3 regions of the Lysinibacillus sp. A1 genome follow, and region 3 is predicted to be linked to each of the others. Evidence: riboswitches for the same ligand, from Rfam matches in the RefSeq annotation. Region 3 holds a riboswitch; each other region holds the start of a gene.
The links. A riboswitch is a leader RNA that binds a small molecule or an ion and turns the genes downstream of it on or off. The one in region 3 is predicted to bind cyclic di-AMP.
Positions count from the first base shown of each region.

Region 1: linked by a shared signal. The riboswitch ahead of PI85_RS22085 (TrkH family potassium uptake protein) and the one ahead of PI85_RS12395 (M20/M25/M40 family metallo-hydrolase) in region 3 are both predicted to bind cyclic di-AMP.
Region 2: linked by a shared signal. The riboswitch ahead of PI85_RS06175 (APC family permease) and the one ahead of PI85_RS12395 (M20/M25/M40 family metallo-hydrolase) in region 3 are both predicted to bind cyclic di-AMP.

Region 1 is NZ_JSZM01000040.1:80,983-85,266, reverse strand. Features, by position in the region: gene PI85_RS22100 (hypothetical protein) at 103-363, opposite strand; gene PI85_RS22095 (hypothetical protein) at 502-834, shown strand; gene PI85_RS22090 (hypothetical protein) at 858-1,220, shown strand; cyclic di-AMP (ydaO/yuaA leader) riboswitch at 1,892-2,032, shown strand; gene PI85_RS22085 (TrkH family potassium uptake protein) at 2,202-3,539, shown strand; gene PI85_RS22080 (TrkA family potassium uptake protein) at 3,562-4,221, shown strand.
Region 2 is NZ_JSZM01000008.1:188,657-192,940, forward strand. Features, by position in the region: gene PI85_RS06175 (APC family permease) at 50-1,873, opposite strand; cyclic di-AMP (ydaO/yuaA leader) riboswitch at 1,993-2,142, opposite strand; gene PI85_RS06180 (PepSY domain-containing protein) at 2,355-2,873, opposite strand; gene PI85_RS06185 (PepSY domain-containing protein) at 2,966-3,631, opposite strand; gene PI85_RS06190 (cell wall metabolism sensor histidine kinase WalK) at 3,628-4,284, opposite strand, start outside.
Region 3 is NZ_JSZM01000012.1:595,655-599,938, forward strand. Features, by position in the region: gene PI85_RS12375 (PspA/IM30 family protein) at 1-173, opposite strand, end outside; gene PI85_RS12380 (hypothetical protein) at 189-545, opposite strand; gene sirA (sporulation inhibitor of replication protein SirA) at 888-1,313, shown strand; gene PI85_RS12390 (YneF family protein) at 1,413-1,631, shown strand; gene PI85_RS12395 (M20/M25/M40 family metallo-hydrolase) at 1,731-2,099, opposite strand; cyclic di-AMP (ydaO/yuaA leader) riboswitch at 2,322-2,468, opposite strand; gene PI85_RS12400 (S-ribosylhomocysteine lyase) at 2,707-3,177, shown strand; gene PI85_RS12405 (alpha/beta hydrolase) at 3,228-4,199, opposite strand.

The DNA.
Region 1 (4,284 bases), on a different contig from region 3:
AGGTACTTAAATATTTGTGCCTGGGCTTTTTTCATTCTTTTAACAGAAAGACCGAGATAGCATAAATACCCTTGTTCATAGAACAAACTTTTATTTTATAATTTAATAAAGTTTAGATATAGTATCAATAATAAAATAAAGGATCATAAGTCCTATCCCAATTGCTAGAGCCTTACCTGAAGATTTTTCTTTTTGCACATCATTTTGTACTTCGTTTCGTACTCTCTCTGACACTACTCTCGATTTTTTCGTTGAAGTATCTTCAAAAATCGTATTACAATATTCACATTTCACAAATACTAAACCATCTTTATATACTTTCTTAAAAGGATTACTTGCTAAACAATTAGGACAATTATTCATTTGTATTCACCTCAACATATCTAACTACTATTTACCATTTTAGGTAATTAGATATGTTTTGTACAGACGAATATTTTAGTGATGTGCATATAGCTACTTAAGGTCCAAATCTTCAGATTCTATTAAAATGCAATTGAGATGTTTTTTAAAGGTAAAGAGAGAGTAATTGAGGGTTTCAAAAGCATAGTTGAAACTGCTTTTGACACTTTGATTGGAAACAGTTCTATGGGTGAATATGAAGAAAAAATGTTTTTTGTTTATCCTGAAAACTTCGTAATTGTTCGGGTAGATGTTAAATTTTATAAGTATACATTCTCATCCAAAGGTATTATTGCTGAAACTGAAAATATTTTCTGCTATACCATGGCAAAATCAATTGTTGATCATAAGAAATTATCTGTCGATGAGCTTTTGTATTTGGTGACAGAAATGATGGCGCGGAAAAGATTAGTGAGGTTAAAGCATTTATAAAAGAATTAAGAGATATATGGAAGATGCTAGAAACTGAAGATACAGAAAGTATCCTTTTAAATTACCAACTTGCAGATGCACCACAAAAAGTTTTAAAATCTAGCTCAAATAATAATTTACCTTCAGTTTCGAATATTAATGAATTAAAGAAATTCGCAGAAGATAGAGATTGGATTGTCAAGGAAGTGTTATCTGATAAATTAGAAATAAAGAATTACGAAATTGAAAAATTATTCTCTCAGGAAGAGAATCCGAAGTTTGTTCTTGCTAATGATTCAGCATCAAACGAAGATTATCAAAGATGGACAAAGATGATTTATGAAATTGATGAAGCATATGGCGAAGTTATAAGAGAAAGAGAAACAAATCCAGTGATCCATTCTTAACTAATATTCTACAACAATTGACCAGTTCACATCAAATTGAACTGGTCTTTAAAAATTTTATTTGCTAAAACAAGAACACTTTTGGATGAGTGACCTAAATGAATACCAAAACCCTGGTACTCATTAATTTGAGCATTGACTTTTTTATTTCCACAAATATTAATACTTGCCAAAAATCTGTTTTGTTAATTTCTTTATATATAATTGTAGTACAGATACAAAATTAAATTGCATATATTCGAGTTCTCAGACCCAAATTCAAGAGCAAATAAATATAAATCTCAAATTCAGGCCCAAGTTCAGTCTCAGATTCTAGCGCAACTTCAAGCTCCGGTTCAAGAGCAGGCTCAAACTGATACCGATACAATATCAAATGTTGGATATCCTAAATTAAACGTAATTAACGTCCTAAATTCGTAAATTTAGTTTGACAATAAAAAAAGGCCAACTATAAACATAAATCAGGTGACACCTTATATAAAAAAATTATAATTAAGGAAGACCGAGAAATGTTTCTAGAGCTTTATTTTGAATATTAATTGAATTCCTCCGATATTTAATATGTTACAACATACACCAATGGAGTGATTAGTTTAATAAGCATAGATAAATATTTTCCTTGTTTACAAAATTTATATGAAGGAGTACAATAATTCCGTAAATCAGAACTAATAAAATATCGGCCAAATCTCAACAATTGAGAACGGAGGACCCATTATTTTGGGGTTAATTCTGCCTTGCAGAAAGGATGAGATATTCTCTTTCGCCATCCTACCCGTCAGCTAACTTCGTCGGCTAAAGCGAAGGAGGTCATAAAGAAGACCGCCTAACTCAAGTAATTTTTTATTGCTTGTTTAGATCGGTCTTTTTTTATTTTCCAATAAAAGGGTTGCGAATGGTTTTTATTCCGCACATGATTCATATAAATTCAAATTTTGGGTAAAGTAATGTATTACTATGTACCACACTTAGGAGATAAAAATGAAGAGCTTAAAAGAAAATCTTGATCCTGCAAAGATTCTTGTTTTGGGATTCGCTATTCTAATTTTTATAGGTGCTTTTTTATTAACTCTACCTATAGCAACAGAAGATGGTAAAGGTCTAGCATTTTTAGATGCATTATTTACTGCTACGTCGGCTACATGCGTTACAGGTCTTGTGGTTGTTGATACCGGTGAAACATTTTCATTGTTTGGAGAAATTGTAATTCTAATCCTAATACAAGTAGGTGGGCTAGGATTTATGACATTTGCAACCTTTTTATTTGTTCTATTAGGGAAAAAAATTTCTTTAAAAGAAAGGTTGTTATTGAAAGAAGCTTTTAATACAAATTCAACTGCTGGCGTAGTTAGATTAGTTAAACGGATATTAATTTTCACTGTCATAACTGAATGTATTGGTGGTATATTGCTTGCCGTTCGTTTTTCATTTGATATGTCTATTGGTCAAGCAATCTATTATGGATTCTTCCATGCCATTTCAAATTTTAATAATGCTGGTTTCGATTTAATGGGAGGGTTTAACAGTTTAACTGATTATGTTGACGATCCCATTGTAGTTTTAACAATTAGTTCTCTTATCATCTTAGGGGGATTAGGTTTTATTGTGATTAATGAACTTTATGAATATCGTGAAATTCGTACTTTCTCGGTACATACAAAGGTTGTTTTAAGCACAACGCTTATCCTTATTGTTGGAGCAACTATTTTAATATTCTTATTTGAGTATAATAATGTAAAAACATTAGGTTCCTTATCTCCAACAGGAAAAGGTCTTGGCGCTTTATTCCATAGTGTTACACCTAGAACTGCTGGTGCTAATACATTATCTATGGGAGATTTAACTCATGCAACCTTGTTCTTAACCATCTTTTTGATGTTCATTGGAGGAGGATCAGGTTCGACTGCAGGTGGTATTAAAGTCACTACGTTCGCAGTATTAATTATAACTGCCCTTTCTCAACTAAAAGGAAAAGAAGAAGTAGTTTTATTTAAACGTCGTATTGTTATTGAAAATATCCTAAAGGCACTAACTGTCGCAATGAGTGGTATCATGATAGTAGTTGTTGTCACTTTCATGTTAAGTATTACGGAAAAAGGTCATGTATTTATAATGTATCTATTTGAAGCCACTTCAGCATTCGGTACTGTTGGTTTATCGATGGGGTTAACGCCTGAGCTTTCACCAATTGGTCGTTTTATAATTATTTTAACAATGTTTGTGGGGAGATTAGGACCTCTTACATTAGGTTTTGCAATTACTAAAAGACGTAAACAGGAAGCATACCGACGTCCAAAAGGTAAAATAATGATTGGATAAATAAACGGGGAGTGTATAGAGAGTGGATAAAAAACAATATGCTGTGATAGGATTAGGAAGATTTGGAACCAGTATCGCAAGAAGATTACATGAAGCTGGGCAAGAAGTTTTGGGTATAGATTTAGATGAAGAGAGTGTAGAAGATGCTGAAACTTTTTACACACACGGAGTTATTGCAGATTCTACGGATGAGAAGGCACTTAGATCCTTAGGAATTACCAACTTTGACTGTATAATTGTAGCAATTGGTGATGATATTCAAGCAAGTATTTTGACTTGTATGCTACTTAAAAATCTTGGATTAAAAAAAATAATCGCAAAAGCTATTGGAAAACGTCACGGTCAAGTTTTAGAAGCAATAGGAGTGGATTGGATTATCTATCCTGAAAGGGATATGGGAGACCGAGTTGCCAATCAACTTCTTTCACCAAACACTCTCGATTATATTGAACTTTCTAAGGATCATAATATAGAAGAAATTATTATCCCTTCAAAAATGGTTGGTAAGAACTTAAAAGAGCTGAACATTCGTGCTAAATTCAACGTTAGTGTAATCGCAATTATAAGAACTGGAGATATTATCGTATCTCCATCCCCTGAGGAATTACTGCAAAGAGAAGATCTGTTGGTAACTATTGGTAAAAGAAGTGATTTAGCAAGGTTCTCAAGTTTAAATGACTAAGAGAACATGTTGATTTAGCTTTGACAAGTATATAATGTAGCAAACAAATAACCAGGTGCTCGA
Region 2 (4,284 bases), on a different contig from region 3:
TTTCAATCAACGTACTGATTATAACAGACAATTTTCTAGCATGCTAGCATTATTTTGATAAATGAAAAGGTACTGTCATAATCACGACATTTCTGTGAAATAACAATGTTGTACGTATTAATAAGCTTGATTGATTGTGAAGCATATGATGCCAGCCCTTTTTCGGTAAAAATTGAGGGATGACAACCGTTACTTTATGACCTGTTTTCGCACATTGATGGTCCACTTTATCTATAAATTTGATCAATGGTTGTGTGATGCTACGATAAGCCGAATAATAGGTTACTAGTCGAATGTCTGGTTGCCAAGCCTGCCACTTTTCTTCGAAGGCTTTTGCATCAGCTTGATCGAAAGCCACATAAAAGGCAATAATTTTATCAACCTTTAGTGATTTCGCATAATGAAGGGAATTTTCAACCACCTTCGTTATACCAGCTACTGGTACGATGAATACATTTCCTTCAATAGTAGCGACTTCCTCTTTACTCAATCTCAGCTGTTCTCCAACGGCTTGATAATGAAGCTTGATCCGATGAAATACAAAAATGATAATTGGTAAAAAGACAAACACTGGCCATACCTGAGGCAACTTCGTTACAAAAAACATCATCGCTACGATAAACGAAATAGCTGCACCAATTGTGTTAATCGTAAATTTTGCCATCCAGCCAGTAGGTTTTTCACGCCACCATTTTCGCATCATTCCCGTTTGCGCTAATGTAAACGGAATAAATACCCCAACAGCATAGAGTGGAATTAAATGCTCTGTTGCCCCATCAAATAAGATGATTAAGACAATGGCTGCTAGCCCTAGCATCATAATGCCATTAGAATACCCTAGGCGATCCCCACGCATTTGAAATATTCTCGGAATAAAACCGTCTTTTGATAAATTGACAGCAAGTAGAGGAAATGCTGAATAGCCCGTATTAGCTGCAAGTACCAAAATCATCGCTGTTGCACCCTGTACTATATAATAAAAGAAATTTCGACCAACACTTGCTTCTGCTAGTTGGGAAACGACTGTCTCTTCCGAAGTTGGCGCAATTCCGTAAAAATAAGCTAAACTAACAATACCGATAAATAAAACCGCTAAGATTCCGCCCATTGCTAACAATGTTTTAGCAGCATTATTAGGAGCAGGATTTCTAAAATTAGGGATTGCATTCGATATAGCTTCTACCCCTGTTAAAGCTGAGCTCCCTGACGCAAATGCCTTTAATAATATAAATAAACTAATCCCTGCGACAGGTGTACCTATCTTTGGATGCAGCTCTGCTGGCACCTGACCTGTTGCAACATTATAGAGCCCCATCCCAATCAACACTAGCATAACGACTACAAACAGGTAGACAGGGTATGCCAAAACAGAGGCGGACTCTGTTACACCACGTAAGTTCAAGACCGTTAAAAAAATCACAAAGATAATAGCAATTGGCACATTGTATGGGTGCAGACTTGGAAATGCCGATGTAATTGCATCTGTCCCTGCTGATACACTTACCGCTACCGTTAAAATATAATCAACGAGCAATGAGCCACCTGCTACAAGACCTGCGTTCACACCTAAATTTTCCCTAGAAACTACATAAGCGCCGCCCCCGTGTGGATAGGCGAATATAACCTGACGATATGATAAAGTCAGCGCCACCAATAGGACAACGACCCCTACCGCAATCGGTAAAGAATACCAAAATGCTAATGTTCCCACAGTCATCAGGACAATTAAAATTTGTTCCGGTCCATAGGCTACGGAAGACAAAGCATCGGACGATAATATTGCCAATGCCTTTGTTTTACTAAGCTTTTGTTCCCCTAACGCATCGGATCTTAATGGTTTGCCGATTACATAACGTTTAAATGAGGATTTCATCAATAAACACCTTCTAGTTTCTTAGATTGTGTTTCGCCTTCCTAAATGAGATCAAAAAACGCCTACAAGTCATCACTAAATAAGACTTGTAGACGCTCATCTGTCTGCCAAGCTCCAACTTTTCTGCTCTTAACGCTTACGAGGTTAGCTGTCGGATTCGGGCCTGAGTAGCCCTACCCTTCAAAAGAAGAGATTCACCCCAAGGATTGCTTATACGATCCGTCTAAAATGGGTCCCCCGCGTCTAGTTTGCTTCAGCGATTTAGAAATTTGAAACTTTAATAATGATGTCATATTACGCCTGTCGATTAAAAAAGTAAAGAAGAAAATTTTTATTTTTTACAAGTGAAATACATAGACTTTTTGAAATACATTGTTAATACCCTGGTAGAAATTAATTTACCCGCGAATACCTAATTTAAAGGCATTTTACAACAAAAAAGCCTTAAAAGTATGCTCTACTTTTAAGGCAACAACTATTATTAGTCTTCCATATCTTGTTCAAAATCAACAATTTCTCCTGTAATCGAATCAACATCAACATCATATTCATATTGCCCATTTTTTAACTCGATTTCATAAATACCATCATCTAATTTAATTTTTGTGACTGTACCCTTTGCTTTTGTTAGAGCCGCTTCAATAGCCTTTTCTTTACTTATAAGGTTAGTAGTAGTATTAGCGTTAACCCATTCATTATCATCGTCATCTTGACGCTCTTTCTTCTGCTTAAGTAATTTACCAGTATAGGCATCGAATTTTAAATCATACTCTTCTTTATCAGCATGCACCTCTACCTCATAAACAGAGCGGTAGCGATTTTGATCTAGTTCAATATCTGCTACTGTCCCATTCACTACTGCTAATGCTTTCTTTTCGATTTCTTGCATGGATAGGATCTTTTTTTCTTGTGCACTTCCTGATAATAAAGTTGTTGAACCAATTGCCGCTCCAACACCAAGAGTCACCACTAATGCAGGAATCATCATTATTTTTTTCATGTTCATCTCTCCTTTGTTTTATCTGCTTTTAGCTTACCAAGCAAAGATGATAGAACTATAAGAGGAACATTAGAATTCCATGAGAAAACTCTTTAATCGTCCCATGAAACAGAAAGGACCTTTCCAGATACAGCATGAATTTGGAACGTGGCTTCTTCATGCTCTGTTTCAATTTCAACTAAATAATAACCGCCCTCCGCAGTATCTTCAAAATCTACAGAATCCACTTTCCCTGTTAATTGTTGCAGCGCTATATCAATGGCTTGCTGTTCGGTAATAATGTGAGGTTTTTCAGGCTGATTTAATGGTTCTACATCTTTTTCAGATAACACTTCACCCGAATAGCCATCTACTGTTATATCTTTTTGCTTATGCTCCTTTTCAACACGTGCGGTATAAATGGTATCCGTGAGCATGACGCTTTCTACCTCACCATATTTTTCTTTCACCATTTTTCTTATTTGATTTTCTGTTAACAATAATTTACTTTGCCCTTTTTGCAACGTTAGATCAGAAACCTGCTGTGTTGTAGCATCAAGCATGGCTGTATATTTCAAATTCTCACGTGTAAATTGTATTTCAAATGAATTTCCACGCTTTTTTACTTCTGAAACTTGACCCTTATAAATAGCTTCGATATGGCGTATGGCCTCCGCTTCACTGAGAGGCTCCTTTTGAAAATAGCGATTTTGAATAAACCAAAGCACTCCGCTACAAAGAAGGACAATCACAATAAGTATTAAAACCCACTTTTTCATTGCTGCCCCTCCTTTGGTATACACAAGGTAAAACTTGAACCTTCTCCAACTGTACTTTCCACATCTATGGTGATGCCCAATTGTCCCGCAAGTTCATGTGCAATCGCAAGCCCTAAGCCAGAACCGCCTGTTTTACGATTACGATCCTCTGTGACACGGTAAAAACGCTCAAACAAATGTGAAACATGCTCTGCAGGAATACCGACGCCAAAATCCTGAATCGTCATTCGTACATGCGTAGTAGTTTCAGCTGTGGAAATATGAACGTCATCCTCACTATATTTCCTAGCATTATCAAGCAAAATAAAGAGTAATTGCTTCAAATTTTTTTCATCACTGTCAATAAATTGTGGTGCTTCTTCTGCGTCGACTATAAAATTCCGATGGTATGCCTGCTGCATTTGTGCAGCCACTTTATTAAGGAAGGGAGCTAGCTCTAGCTGTTCAATATGAATATCCATATGCTCATTATTTTTGGCTAGCTCTAATAATTGTAATACCATTTCATGCATACGAGAAGATTCATTTGCAATAGCCTGTAGCGATTCCTGCGCTACTTCACGATTGTCAAAACCTCTTCGCAAAAGCAACTTTGCATAGCTTTCAATGACAGTAATGGGCGTCTTTAATTCGTGAGAAGCATTTGAAACGAA
Region 3 (4,284 bases):
TTTTCTTTTAATTGTCCTTGACGTTCTAATAATTTACCTGTTTCTTCTGTTTGTTTTTCAGCTTCACGGATGTACTGGTTTAACATAGCAATTGGATTTTTTTGTTCCTTCTTATCAAATAACTGATGTAAGTCTGCCTCTACTGTATATCTAAAACGTTGAAATAAATTCATATTCATTCTCTCCTTTTATTTTGTTAAATTTGACCATTCTTTTTCGAAGTTTGTAAATGGATCTTCTTCTTTTTTACTTTCAATTGTTGGGATTTTTACATCTTCGCCATTCCATTTTTTATAAATGACATAGACAATTGCGATTGCTGCAAGACCAATCATTGCAGGAATGTTCGATACTGCTGATAGGATACCGATTAGACCAACCGCGAACCAAAAGATTTTACCGAAATTAGACTTGCTCGCCATGTAAAAATGCATCCCTAGTGCTACAAATAATCCGGAGAATAGTAAGCCTGCCAATGGTCCGATTAAGGCTAGTGCAACACATGCTGCGATAACGCCTCCAGTTAATAAAAGAAATTTTCTCATTTGTTTTAGCTCCTTTCGTTTGTACCTTTATGTTACCTATTTACAAGATTGTCTAAAACGGACTCGAAATTGATTTTCTACTAGGTCTTGAGGCTGAGAACTATCTAGGCTGCAATAAAAGTGGGTTTTTGATGTACACAATGAGTGTATCTTGCTTGTTTTCATTGAAAAATAGCAGTTCATTTTAAGAGCTAATTATCATCTGCCATAAAGTAATTTTTAGATCCTAAACTAGAAGCTTTTCGACAAAAATAGAAGATGAAACCTTCCTCCGTTTGACAAATTAACAAGATGGGATGAGCTATACTTATGGAAAATAAACTGAGCGAAGGAGGATTTCTGGTGAGAACCTATTCCATATATAAGATAAAAGAAGAGCATTTAACGTTTATTTTTGGCAGAGAGCGAAAGTTGTTAGAGATGATGCAAGGCTGTGAAGACGCCAATGAGAAATCCTTAAAAGAGCTTGCGTATATATGTGAATCCGTTCGTTTTGATGAAATAGCAGCAATGTTGGAGCATCAACTTGATTCCAAATATGCACATTTAGAAAGAGCTCGTAATGCTTTGTTTTTAGAACATCCGATAAAAGGCAAAATGGCTATTTATTTAGTGGATCGTAAGATTTGTGTTTATTGTGAGGGTTCACGAATGCTAGATTTAGATTTATTTCAAATGCTTGCCAAAATGAGTGAACGATTTATTGCTTTCAATAAACAAGATAATGAATGTGGATGGTTGAAACCTATGAAGTATACAATGCACTAGGAAATTTCACTACAATATATAGTAACATGCTATCATTTGGTGTATAATGGAGCGTGGAGAGTTTTTTCTCGGTATATTGTAGTGGAGGAGGTTGGTTGTATGCCTACATGGGGCTGGATTATTATCGTAATTATCGCATTAGCAGCGGGAGCGGCACTTGGTTTCTATTTCGCTCGTCAAGCTATGATGAAATATTTAAAAGAAAACCCACCTATTAATGAGCAAATGATTCGTATGATGATGGCACAAATGGGTCGTACGCCGTCTGAAAAGCAAGTACGTCAAATGATGGCACAAATGAATAAATTCCAAAAATAATTGGAATTTTTAAGGAGCAGCTGGTTAAGGTAACTGGTTGCTTTTTACATGGACTCATAAAAGGGGATGTCTCAAAATGGTTGAGACATCCCCTTGTTTTTAATGAAGAGAAGCGTTCAGCCAGTTAATTGCACTATGTACAACAACAGCTACACCTAACGGTAGAACACCCTTATCTAAAATAATATTGGGATTATGAAGTGAATAGTTTTGATTTCCTAAACCGTTTGATCCAGCCCACATAAACATCGTTGGTACACGCTGGTTAATATAAGAGAAATCTTCTGTACCAGCTAAAGGTTCTTCGTCTATCTGTAAGTTTTCCTCACCGACAATTTCTTTGACAAAAGGGGCGACTAATGTACAAAGATCTATATTATTATAAAGTGAAGGTGTTAAAATGGTGTGAAGGTCATATGTGCCTCGCATCAATAATTTCTGGAATGCGATTAAATAGCTACGATCCACCAGCCATAAAAGATCCCTTTATTTTTTTGCTTGTTCATAGTTTGTTTCCCTCCGATTTCTACTTTAATTACTGAGAATGAAGCTCTCACTTAGGCAGAAAGAATTCGTTTTCATTAATGACTATGTCATCGACCCAATTCATAACGTTCCATCCATCAAACGAGATGCTCGTCCTCAATGGATTCCGAAATTTTCCAATTCAAAAAATGAATATGGCTCCATTTTCCTTCTCATATAACGCTTGCGTGGTTAGCTGTCGGATTGGGACCTTTGAGTAGCCCTACCTAAAAAGGATTCACCCCTTGGATTTTCTAATGATCTGTAAATATTTGATTTCCTTGTCTCAACTGGCTTCAGCGATTTAGAAATTTGAAACTGACTATGAAATTCTTTAACAAAAGGCTGTAAAAAATTTTTTTACAACGCAATTTCTTATGTTAGTAAGATGTGTAGCAGTCTTTTAGAAACAAGAATGAAAAAATTTTTAACTCTATTCGTTTGAAATATTCTGTGAAAACATAAAAAAACTAGCAATTTAAAATATTCCCACTAATTTTAGAAAAACTAGCTATAATAAATAGTATTCATAGAAAAGGAGCTGTTAAATATGGAACGCGAAAAGACAAATGTAGAAAGCTTTGATCTAGATCATACAAAAGTAAAAGCCCCGTATGTTCGGTTAGCGGGAGTTAAAGCAGGGAAAAATGGCGATGAAGTGTACAAATATGATATTCGCTTGAAGCAACCTAATAAAGAGCATATGGAAATGCCAGCTTTGCATTCCTTAGAGCATTTATCTGCGGATATCATTCGTAATTATTCTGACCATATCGTTGATTTCAGTCCAATGGGTTGCCAGACAGGCTTCTATGTATCCCTTATTAATCATGAAGATTATGAGGACCTATTAACTATTTTAGAAAAAACATTTACTGACGTGACAAAGGCGACAGCAGTGCCTGCATGTAATGAGGTACAATGTGGCTGGGCTGCGAGTCATAGCTTAGAAGGAGCACAAGCATTAGCGAAGGAATTTTTAGCGAAACGAGAGGAATGGCATATCGTTTTTGAAGAATAAATATGGAAAAAAACCTTGCAGGAATAATATAAGCAAGGTTTTTATTTGCGTTAAAAATGGAATGGAATGACATTGGAGGAGGAAGAATCCCGATTTATTTTTTGGTAAATAAAACTTTCTAAAAAATCATGAATTAAATCTTCGTATTCATCCATATTTTCATTAAAGGATTGGGCATGTGCCCCAGTATCAAATAGCTTTAATTTTTTAGGACCTACTTTTTTATTGTAAAGATCTAGTGACATGGACGCTGGAATAAATGAATCAGGGATACTATGGATAAAAAGTACAGGTTTTTCAATATGGGTCACTGCTTCGGCGGGGGTCACACTTTTGAAGGAGTAGCCGTCCCGGAGGCGGACAAAGAAATCGGCAAAACGAATGGGAATAATAGAGCCATATTTAAATTCAGTTTTGGCAATTTGCTTGAGCAACATGGAAAAATCGGAGAATGCACAATCAGAAATATAAAAATCAGCACCATCTTCAACCGTACCTGCATAAAGTAACATTGTTGCTGCACCCATAGATTCTCCATGAATACCTAGTATTGCATCTTCACCAATCATGGCTTTCACTGTATTGACTACTGCGTCAAGATCATTTTTTTCATAGTGGCCATAACTAGTTGTTTTGCCACCAGATTCGCCATGACGGCGATGGTCAAAGATGACTGAATTATAGCCAAGCCTTTCAAATAGCCGAGCGTATTTAACGGAATTTATTTTATTTTCGGTAACACCGTGACATATGATGATCGTGTTATTGGTTTGCAACGGCTGAAGCATAATTCCTCGAATCGTATAACCATTAGGAGAATCAATATTTAATTCGCATTTCAAGTTTTTATTGTACCAAGCCTCATCAAAGCGTTTGGCTGTCGTTTCTCGTTCACGAACAAATTCAGGATCTTTTTGTTGAATATACATTAATTTATTGGAAAGCGCGAAGCCGAACAGACCAGTAGCTGCTGCGGCAAGCGTTGTTGTAATACCAGAGAATAAAAGCATCTTCTTTTTCATCATAAAACACCTCCACATGCTGTTTCTTATTTGTAATGTTCCCAACTGAGATTGTTTAAAACACGTCAACATTTTACAATAACTT